Regions from separate parts of the Streptomyces sp. NPDC050263 genome, predicted to be linked through region 1. Evidence: riboswitches for the same ligand, from Rfam matches in the RefSeq annotation. Region 1 holds a riboswitch; the other holds the start of a gene.
The links. Region 1 has a riboswitch for cobalamin ahead of AB0J04_RS17565 (5-methyltetrahydropteroyltriglutamate--homocysteine S-methyltransferase). Riboswitches for the same ligand answer to the same signal wherever they lie in the genome.
Positions count from the first base shown of each region.

Region 2: another riboswitch for cobalamin. It lies ahead of AB0J04_RS17820 (cobalamin biosynthesis protein); the one in region 1 lies ahead of AB0J04_RS17565 (5-methyltetrahydropteroyltriglutamate--homocysteine S-methyltransferase).

Region 1 covers NZ_JBFAKW010000033.1:42,355-47,317, reverse strand. Annotated here, with positions in the region: gene AB0J04_RS17580 (ABC transporter substrate-binding protein) at 1-84, shown strand, start outside; gene AB0J04_RS17575 (iron chelate uptake ABC transporter family permease subunit) at 81-1,145, shown strand; gene AB0J04_RS17570 (ABC transporter ATP-binding protein) at 1,170-1,982, shown strand; cobalamin riboswitch at 2,002-2,196, shown strand; partial or broken gene AB0J04_RS17565 (5-methyltetrahydropteroyltriglutamate--homocysteine S-methyltransferase) at 2,319-2,744, shown strand; gene AB0J04_RS17560 (enoyl-CoA hydratase/isomerase family protein) at 2,889-3,986, opposite strand; gene AB0J04_RS17555 (methylmalonyl-CoA mutase family protein) at 4,160-4,963, shown strand, end outside.
Region 2 covers NZ_JBFAKW010000034.1:14,256-19,218, forward strand. Annotated here, with positions in the region: gene AB0J04_RS17810 (trypsin-like peptidase domain-containing protein) at 1-1,695, opposite strand, end outside; gene AB0J04_RS17815 (CU044_2847 family protein) at 1,679-2,050, opposite strand; cobalamin riboswitch at 2,267-2,409, shown strand; gene AB0J04_RS17820 (cobalamin biosynthesis protein) at 2,509-3,474, shown strand; gene AB0J04_RS17825 (cobyric acid synthase) at 3,471-4,963, shown strand, end outside.

The sequences.
Region 1 (4,963 bases):
CAGGCCATGAACCCCACGATCCGCACGGTCGAAGGCGTGGAGAAGGTCGCCGCGGCGCTGCGCGCGTACGGGCTCGCCGGATGACCACCGCCCTGCGGTCGCCCGGGGTCCGACGGCTCCGGGCAGCCGCCGGGGTGCTGCGGGGCGTGGCCGGTCCGGTCGCCGGGCTCGCGGTGCTGGCGGTGTCCGTCGCCGTGGCCATCACGATCGGGCCCGCGGACATCGGCGTCGGGGACGTCTGGTCCACGGTCGCCTCCCATCTGGGCTGGGGCGCCTCGGACCTGTCCCCCATCCGGGACGGCATCGTCTGGAACCTGCGGCTGCCGCGCACCCTGCTCGCCGCGGTGTGCGGTGCCGGGCTGGCCGTGTGCGGGGCGGTGCTGCAGTCGCTGCTGCGCAACCCGCTCGCCGACCCCTTCGTCCTGGGGGTCTCCTCCGGGGCGTCGACCGGGGCGGTCGTCGTGGTCGTGCTCGGAGTCGGCGGGAGCGTCGTGTCCGTGTCGGGGGGCGCGTTCGTGGGCGCGCTCGGCTCGTTCGCGCTGGTGCTGCTGCTCAGCCACACGCTCGGCGGTACGACGGACCGGGTGGTGCTGTCCGGTGTGGCCGCGATGCAGTTGTTCTCGGCCGTGACCTCGTTCGTCGTGATGACGGCGGCCGACGCGGAGACCACCCGGGGCGTGCTGTTCTGGCTGCTCGGGTCGCTCAGCGGGGCCGGCTGGACCGAGGTGTGGCTCTGTCTGACCGTCCTGACCGGGGCCTTGGCGGTGTGCCTCGGGTACGCGCGCACCCTGGACGCGTTCGCCTTCGGCCAGGACGCGGCGGCCACGCTCGGGGTCGCGGTGGTCCGGACCCGGCTGGTGCTGCTGTGCGTGACGGCGCTGCTGACGGCCGTGCTGGTGAGCGCGGCGGGCGCGATCGGCTTCGTCGGGCTCGTCCTGCCGCACGCGGCCCGCGCCCTGGTCGGCCCGGGGCACACCCGGCTGCTGCCGGTCGGCGCGCTCGCCGGGGCGGTGTTCCTGGTGTGGGCCGACACCCTGGCCCGTACCGTCCTGGACCCGCAGGAGGTGCCGGTGGGCGTGGTGACGTCGCTCGTCGGCGTCCCGGCGTTCGTCCTGGTCCTGTACCGCACGAGAGGGACACGATGAGGGGGACCCCATGAGGAGGACGCGTTGAGCGGGACGCACGCCGCCGAGGGTCGGTCACCCACCCTCGGCGCCGACCGGGTCAGCCGCTCCGCCGACGGACGGCTGATCCTCGACGGCGTCAGCCTCGCCCCTCGGCCCGGCTCCGTGACCGGGCTGCTCGGCCCCAACGGATCCGGCAAGTCGACCCTGTTGCGCGTGCTGTCCGGCGTCCTGTCCCCCGCCTCGGGCGTGGTGACGCTCGACGGCCGCCCGCTGGGCGACTGGGGCCGCCGAGCCGTCGCCCGGCGCGTGGCCGTCGTCGAGCAACAGGCCGACACGCTGGTCGAGTTGACCGTGGCCGACGTCGTACGCCTGGGCCGTGTCCCGCACCGCCGCGCCTGGACGCCGACGACCGGGGCGGACGAGAGGGCTGTCCGCACCGCCCTCGAACGCACCGGGCTCACCGACCGTCTGGACCAGCCCTGGCACACGCTCTCCGGCGGGGAACGCCAGCGCGTCCAGATCGCCCGTGCCCTCGCCCAGGAGCCGCGCGAACTGCTGCTGGACGAACCGACCAACCACCTGGACATCCAGCACCAGCTCGACCTGTTGAACCTGGTCGCAGAACTGCCCGTCACCAGCGTCGTCGCCCTGCACGACCTGAACCTGGCGGCCATGTACTGCGACCAGGTCGTCGTGCTCCGGGAGGGCCGGGTGGTGGCCGCCGGCACCCCTGCCGCCACCCTCACCGAGTCCCTGATCGCCGACGTCTACGGCGTGCGCGCCACGGTCACCCGCCCCGACCCCGGCGACGACAGGCCCTTCATCCGCTTCCTGGGGACGGTCGCCGGGAAGTGAGCGTAGGGTGGCCGGTGCAGCTGGTTCGCCCCGTCAGCCGGACGGGATGCGTCGCAAGAGGGAACCCGGTGTGAATCCGGGACTGCCCGCAGCGGTGAGCGGGAACGACCGCCGTCATGAGCACTGGACCCCGTGAACGGGATCTGGGAAGCGACGGCCATTAGGTGTCCTCCGACCAGGAGGACGTGCCCGCGAGTCCGAAGACCTGCCGACTGCCCGCGCGCGAGCCACTCGTGCGCGGACATCCCGGTGACCTCGTGGGCGGGTCGGCGTACATACGGGACGGACGACCGCGCCGTGTTGCGCGCAGTCGGTCGCCGCCCAGTTCGTCACCCGCGCGAGACGCTCCCGCTGCGCGCCGCCGACCACCCCGCCTACCTCGCGTGGGCCACGGAGGCGTTCCGGCTGACGACGAGCGGCGTCCGTCCGGACACCCAGATCCACACCCACATGTGCTACGCCGAGTTCGGTGACATCGTCCAGGCCATCGACGACCTCGACGCCGACGTGATCAGCCTGGAGGCCGCCCGCTCGCACATGCAGGTCGCCCGTGAACTCGCCGCCCACGGCTACCCGCGCGAGGCCGGTCCCGGCGTGTACGACATCCACTCCCCGCGCGTCCCGAGCGTGCGGGAGGCGGCCGAACTGCTGCGCACCGGTCTCAGGGCGATCCCCGCCGAACGGCTGTGGGTCAACCCCGACTGCGGACTGAAGACCCGCGGCTGGCCCGAGACCCGCACCTCGCTGGAGAACCTGGTCGCCGCGGCCGCAACCTCCCGGGACAGAACACCTAGCCCGAGTCGTCCCGGCCGGCACGCTCGCCCCTCGCGCGGGGGGCGAGCGGGCACCCGGCCGAGCACCCCGCCGAGCACTCGGCCGGGCCGACGCTTCCGGCTGACCAGGCTCTCAGCCGTCGAGCCCGAGTCCCCGTCGTTCCCCGAGGGGGCGGAAGTAGCGCTCGACATCGGCGTCGGTGACCTCGGCGAGGGTGGCCGGCGACCAGCGCGGGGTGCGGTCCTTGTCGATGACCTGGGCGCGGATGCCCTCGACCAGGTCGGCGGTGGACAGGGCCGCGCAGGACACGCGGTACTCCTGCTCCAGCACCCGCTCCAGCGAGCCGAGCCGACGGGCGCGCCGCAGCGCCGTCAACGTGACCTTCAGTGTGGTGGGCGACTTGGTGAGCAGGGTCTCCGCGGCCTCCTTCGCGGCCGGGTCGCCGTGCGCGAACAGTCGCCGGACGATCTCCTCGACCGTGTCGGCGGCATAGCAGTCGTCGATCCACTCCCGGTGGCCGGTCAACGCCCCCTCCGGAGCAGGCCGCACATGAGGCACGAGGGCCTCCCGGACGGGCAGGCGCCCAAGGTCGCCGACTAGGTCGGGCAGGGAGGGGGACGGCACGTAGTGGTCGGCCAGCCCGCACAGCACCGCGTCTTCGGCGCCGATCTGCGCGCCCGTCAGCGCGAGGTGGGTGCCCAGTTCGCCGGGTGCGAGCCCGAGGAGGTGGGTGCCGCCCACGTCCGGGACGAAGCCGATGCCGGTCTCGGGCATGGCGATGCGCGAGCGCTCGGTGGCGATCCGGACGCTGCCGTGCGCGGACACGCCGACGCCGCCGCCCATGACGATGCCGTCCATGACGGCGACGTACGGCTTGGGGTAGCGGGCGATGCGTGCGTTGAGGCGGTACTCGTCGCGCCAGAACGCGGCCGAGGCGGCGCCGTCCGCGTCGCGGGCGTCGTCGTGGACGGCGCGGATGTCGCCGCCCGCGCACAGGCCGCGCTCCCCGGCGCCGGTGATGACGACGGTCTCGACCGCCGGGTCGTGCTCCCAGGCGGTGAGGGCTTCGTCGATGCGGCGCACCATGAGATGGTTCAGGGCGTTGAGGGCCTTGGGGCGGTTGAGAGTGATGTGGGCGGCTCGTCCGTCGGTGTGCAGCAGGACGGGTTCCTCGTCCGCGATCGTTCCGGACGTGTTCGTCGCGCTGGTCGGGCTGGTCGGGCCGTTCATCGGTTCGCCTCCGTCAGGGGCCGCGCGCCACGTTGACGCGCATGATCTCGTCGGTTTCTGCCAGGAATCCTAGGGACCGGCCGAACGGGTGATCCACACCACACTTTTCGGGAGAACAAGCTCACAGCCCCGCGCTCTGCTGCGGCTTTAGAGATCTGGCCTAGCATCCGAGCATGACAGTGCTGCCTGACGACGGGCTCTCGCTCGCCGCCGAGTTCCCCGACACGACACGTGAACAGTGGCAACGTCTCGTGGAAGGCGTCCTGAGCAAGTCGGGCAAGGAGGTCTCCGGAGCAGCGGCGGAGGACGCCCTGTCCACCGTGCTGGAGGACGGGCTCGGCACCCGACCCCTCTACACCGCGCGCGAGACCGCCCCGGATCCCGGCCTTCCCGGCTTCGCTCCGTTCGTGCGCGGGGGCCGCGCGGAGGGGAACACCGTAGGCGGCTGGGACGTACGCCAGCGGCACGCCTCGGCGGACGGCTCCGCGGTCCTGACCGACCTGGAGAACGGCGTCACCTCGCTCTGGCTGGTCGTCGGCCGGGACGCCGTCCCGGTGTCGTCGCTCGACAAGGCGCTGGACGGCGTCTATCTCGATCTGGCGCCGGTCGTCCTCGACGCCGGCCGTGAAGTCGAGTCGGCCGCGGGCGAGTTGCTGCGGATCTACGCGGAGCGGGGCGTCGGCGCGGAGGCCGCGCGCGGGAACCTGGGCGCGGATCCGCTGGGCCATGAGGCCCGTACGGGCGAGGCGCTGGAGTTCGCGCCGACGGCCCGTCTCGCGCGGCGGTGCGCCGAGGGGTATCCGGGGCTGCGGGCGCTGACCGTGGACGCGCTGCCGTACCACGAGGCCGGCGGTTCGGCCGCCCAGGAGCTGGGCTGCTCGCTGGCGACCGGGGTCGCCTGTCTGCGGGAGCTGACCGAAGCCGGGCTGAGCGTCGGCCAGGCGTGTGCGCAGCTCGAGTTCCGGTACGCGGCCACC
Region 2 (4,963 bases), on a different contig from region 1:
GTGGGCCAGGGCCACCGTCTCCCGGCCGGAGCTGTCGCGGGTGATGACCAGCAGCCGGGTCGCCGCCAACGCCTGTGCGGCGGTGCGGAGTTCGGGCGGCAGCTGGTCGAAGGCACGGGCGACCCGGGCGTACTCCTTGCCCTTGACCGGGCGGGCCAGCTGCTCGAAGAGGCGGCGGGCCACGTGTTCGTCGGGGCCGCCCGGCGCCTTGCAGACCTGGGTCAGCTGCTGGTCGGCGTAGCGGGACAGAGCGCCTTCGACGCCGCCGATCTCCCGGTACGCGGCATGGGTGAGACGGCCGTGCTCCTGGCGTTCCCAGAGCTCCGCCAGGGCGAACTCGACCAGGGGCAGGGCTCCCGGTTCGTCGCCCGCGTCGCCGACGATCAGCTCGGCCAGACCGGGCTGGAACTGCACGCCGGGGATCGCGTCGACCGGTCGGCGCACCACCTCGTCCAGTTGGGCCGGGGTCATCGGAGCGATCATCTGGACGGTGCCGCTCAGTTCCTCCGCCCGGCCGCCCGCGACGAGTTCCTCCAGGGAGGCCGAGCGCAGGGTGGCCAGGACGCGCAGGCGGCGGCCCGTCGGATGGGCGGCGCGGGTCATCGGGAGGAGGACGTCCAGGAGGGCGCGGGCGTCGGCGGGGCGGGCCCCCACGGTCTCCTCGAACTGGTCGAGCAGGACGACGTGTCCCCGGGGTCCTGCCTCTTTGAGGATGCGGGCGGCCAGCAGGACCGCCGTCTCCGTGCGGTCCGTCGTGCCGCGCAGTTCCCCGGCCAGATCCCGGGCCGCCGGGAACTGCTCGCCGAGCGCCTCCGCGAGCGTGCGCACCGGGTCGGTGTCCGGCTGACCCGTGAAGTCCGTGACCGTGTGGCCCGTGGAGCGCAGCAGCGGCACCACCCCGGCCCGCACCAGCGACGACTTCCCGACCCCGGACGCCCCCGCCACCGGGACGAAGGGGTGGGTGCGGAGGGCCTCGGCGATCCGTTCGCTGTCCGCCCGGCGGGCGAAGAACACCGCCGCGTCCTCCTCGCGGAACGCCTCCAGGCCCCGGAAAGGCGACGGGCGCAGGCTCGGGTCCAGGCCCAGGAGGAGGGCCGCCGGGATCAGGTACGCCGTTGTCGCGCCGGTGCCTGTCTCCGCCGCCACCGTCATGCCGACCACCGCGCCCTGGTCGGTGTCCCAGACCGGGCCGCCGCTGAAGCCTCGGCCGATGGGCGGGGTGCCGGAGGCGGGGCGGGCCTCCATCGACGTCCAGCCCTTGCCCACCGGGGCGCGGAGGCGGCCGTCGACCCAGACGCCGTGGTCGTCGGTGTGCAGTGGGAAGCCCAGGACTCGGAAAGCGTGGTCCCAGACGGCTGTGCCGCCGGCGAAGCGGACGGGGGCGGTGCCGAGGGCCGCCTCCTCCAGCGACAGCAGCGCCATGTCGCCTCCGCCGTCCGCACGGACCGGGCTCCAGCGGGTGACCGTCGCCCGCAGGCGCGCGGAAGGCCGCGTCAACAGAGGGAAGTCGACCGTCACCGGGGCGGCGGGGGCCGACGTGTCCGTCTCTGCCGTGCCCAGGGCGCTCGCCACCACGTGTGCGCAGGTGCACAGCGTCCGCTCCGCGATCAGAAAGCCCGAGCCCGTCACCCGGCCGTCCGCGCCCCAGAAGCGGGCGACGGCGTTCGGGAGTTCGTCGTCAGGCGTCGCTGCCACTGTCACCGTCACGCTGTCCGGGGAGTGCGCTCTCGTCCCGGTTCGTCCACTCCATGCTCACCGTGAAGTGCGCCTCCGTGGAGCCCCGCGCCACCACCACACCCGCCTCCGCGCTCAGCGTGATGCCGAATTCGACCGTGACGGAACCGGGCGGTTTCGCCAGACCTCGGGCGCCCTCCAGGACCGCTCCCAGCGCGGGGCGCACCCGGGCCAGTGCCTGTTGGAGGGTTTCCGCGGCTCCCGCCACCGCGCCGCCGCCCCGGGAGACCCGTTGCACTCCGGCCGGGCCCTCGCCGGACACCTCCAGCAGCACGATCTGCCCGTCGTCCAGCAGCATTTCGCCCACGTAGGCCACTTCGGGTCCCCTCCCTGGTCCGTGGCGCCCTTTGCCGGGCGTACGTGACATTGCAGGCTCCGCGCTCCGCGATCTCAAGCCGGTCCCGCGAGGTCCGCCCGCAAGAGGGGTTTTCCGCCGGGAGCCGGGCGCGAGGGGCGGTCGTCGTGGTAGCCGTCGCAGCAGCTGTGTGGGGTTCTGCACACTCTCCCCTTGCAGGTCAACGGCAAGTTGACGGCCGTTCCGGGCCCGTGGTGGACTGCCGGAGCCATCTACGACGGCAGGAGAGGAAGCCGGTGTGAATCCGGCGCGGTCCCGCCACTGTCACCGGGGTAGTAAGCCCCGGGAGCCAGGAACTCTCACCGTCGGTCTAGTCGAACCAGGGCGCGGACACCCTGAGTGAGGACAAATCGCCATGCGCGCTCGGCCGTTGAGGTACCGCATCAGGTCGCTGCCCGACCCCACGGCCGGCTGAGCCCGTGCGTGCCGATCGCGTCTTCGCGTACGGCGCCGCCGCCGGCCTCCTCGGTGATCTGCTGCTCGGCGATCCCCGCCGGGGGCATCCGGTCGCCGCGTTCGGGCGGGCCGCGGGTGCGGTGGAGCGGGTGTTGTGGCGGGACCATCGGGGGTGGGGCGCCCTGCACACCCTCGTGTGCGCCGGGAGCGCCGTCGCGCTGGGGGCTGTCGCCGACACCTGCGTACGTCGCTCCCCCGCCGTCTCCGTGGTCCTCACCTCCGCCGCCACCTGGGCCGTCGTCGGGGGCTCCTCGCTCGTGCGCGAGGCGCGGGGCATCGGGCGGGCCCTCGAAGCGGGGGACGTCGAGGCCGCTCGGGAGCGGCTGCCGCATCTGTGCGGGCGGGATCCGCAGGCGCTGGATGCGGACGGGATCGCCCGGGCTGTCGTGGAGTCCGTTGCCGAGAACACCTCCGACGCCGTCGTCGGGGCGCTGGTGTGGGGGGCCGTCGGCGGCGTGCCCGGGCTGGTCGGCTTCCGGGCCGTCAACACCCTCGATGCCATGGTCGGGCACCGGTCGCCGCGCCATCTGCGCTTCGGGTGGGCCTCGGCTCGGCTCGACGACCTCGCCGGGTGGCCGGGGGCCCGGCTGACCGCCGTGCTCGCCGCCGTGGCCGGGGACGATCCGCGCGCCGCCGTTCGGGCCTGGCGGGCGGATGCGCGCAAGCACCCCAGTCCCAACGCGGGGCCCGTCGAGGCGTCGTTCGCCGGGGCGCTCGGGGTGCGGCTGGGCGGGACCCTGTCGTACGGCGGCCGGGTCGAGCACCGGCCCGTGCTCAACGGGGCGGCCGGGCGGGCCGTCGGCGCCGAGGACATCGAACGTGCCGCGCGGCTGTCCCGCCGGGTCGGTCTGCTCGCGCTCGGCGTGACCGTCGCCGCGCGCGCCGTCGCCGCGGCAGTGAACGCGAGAGCGAAGGGGCGTACCTCATGACGGGCGGCGGGCTTCTTGTCGCCGGCACGACCTCCGATGCCGGCAAGAGTGTCGTCACGGCCGGGATCTGCCGGTGGCTGGTGCGGCAGGGGGTGAAGGTCGCGCCCTTCAAGGCCCAGAACATGTCCCTGAATTCGTTCGTGACGAAGGAAGGCGCCGAGATCGGGCGGGCTCAGGCCATGCAGGCGCAGGCCTGCCGGGTCGAGCCGACCGCGCTCATGAACCCCGTGCTGCTGAAGCCGGGCGGCGAGCAGAGCAGTCAGGTCGTGCTGCTCGGGAAGCCCGTCGGGGAGCTCAGCGCCCGTGGGTATCACGGGGGGCGGCAGCAGAGACTCCTGGGAACCGTTCTCGACTGTCTCGCCGAGTTGCGGGGCACGTATGACGCGGTGATCTGTGAGGGGGCCGGCTCTCCCGCCGAGATCAATCTCCGGCGGACCGACATCGTCAACATGGGGATCGCCCGCAATGCCGGGCTTCCCGTCCTCGTCGTCGGTGACATCGATCGCGGTGGGGTCTTCGCGTCCTTCTTCGGGACCGTCGCGCTCCTCTCCCCCGAGGACCAGCAGCTCGTCGCCGGGTTCCTCGTCAACAAGTTCCGCGGCGACGTCTCCCTGCTGGAGCCGGGGCTCGACATGCTGCTCGGGCTCACCGGGCGGCGGACCTACGGCGTGCTGCCGTTCCGGCACGGGCTCGGGATCGACGAGGAGGACGGAATGGGGGTCCCCCCGCTCGGGCGAAGCCGAGAGTGGGGGAGCGTGTCGCTGCGCGGCACCGTGCGCGAGTCGAACACCGCCTTGCCCGTGGGGGACGACGTGCTGCGGGTCGCCGTGTGCGCGGTACCGCTCATGTCCAACTTCACCGACGTGGACGCGCTCGCCGCCGAGCCTGGTGTCGTCGTGCGGTTCGTGGACCGGCCGGAGGAGCTCGCCGACGCCGATCTCGTCGTCGTCCCCGGGACCCGGGGGACCGTCCGCGCGCTGGAGTGGCTGCGGGAGCGCGGGCTGGCCGAGGCCCTGAAGCGGCGGGCCGCCGAGCGGCGGCCCGTGCTCGGGATCTGCGGTGGCTTCCAGATCCTCGGCGAGCACATCGAGGACGAGGTCGAGAGCCGGCGCGGGCACGTCGAGGGGCTCGGAGTGCTGCCCGTCCGCGTGCGGTTCGCCCGGGAGAAGACCCTCACCCGGCCGGTGGGGGAAGCCCTCGGCGAGCCGGTCGAGGGGTACGAGATCCATCACGGGGTCGCCGAGGTCCACGGAGGGATTCCCTTCCTCGACGGGTGCCGGGTCGGGGAGACCTGGGGCACGCACTGGCACGGCTCGCTGGAGTCGGACGGGTTCCGGCGGGCGTTTCTGCGCGAGGTGGCGGCTGCCGCGGGCCGCCGGTTCGTGCCCGCCGCCGACACCTCCTTCGCCGGGCTGCGCGAGGAGCAGCTCGACCGGCTCGGCGACCTGATCGAACAGCACGCGGACACCGACGCGCTCTGGCGGCTCAT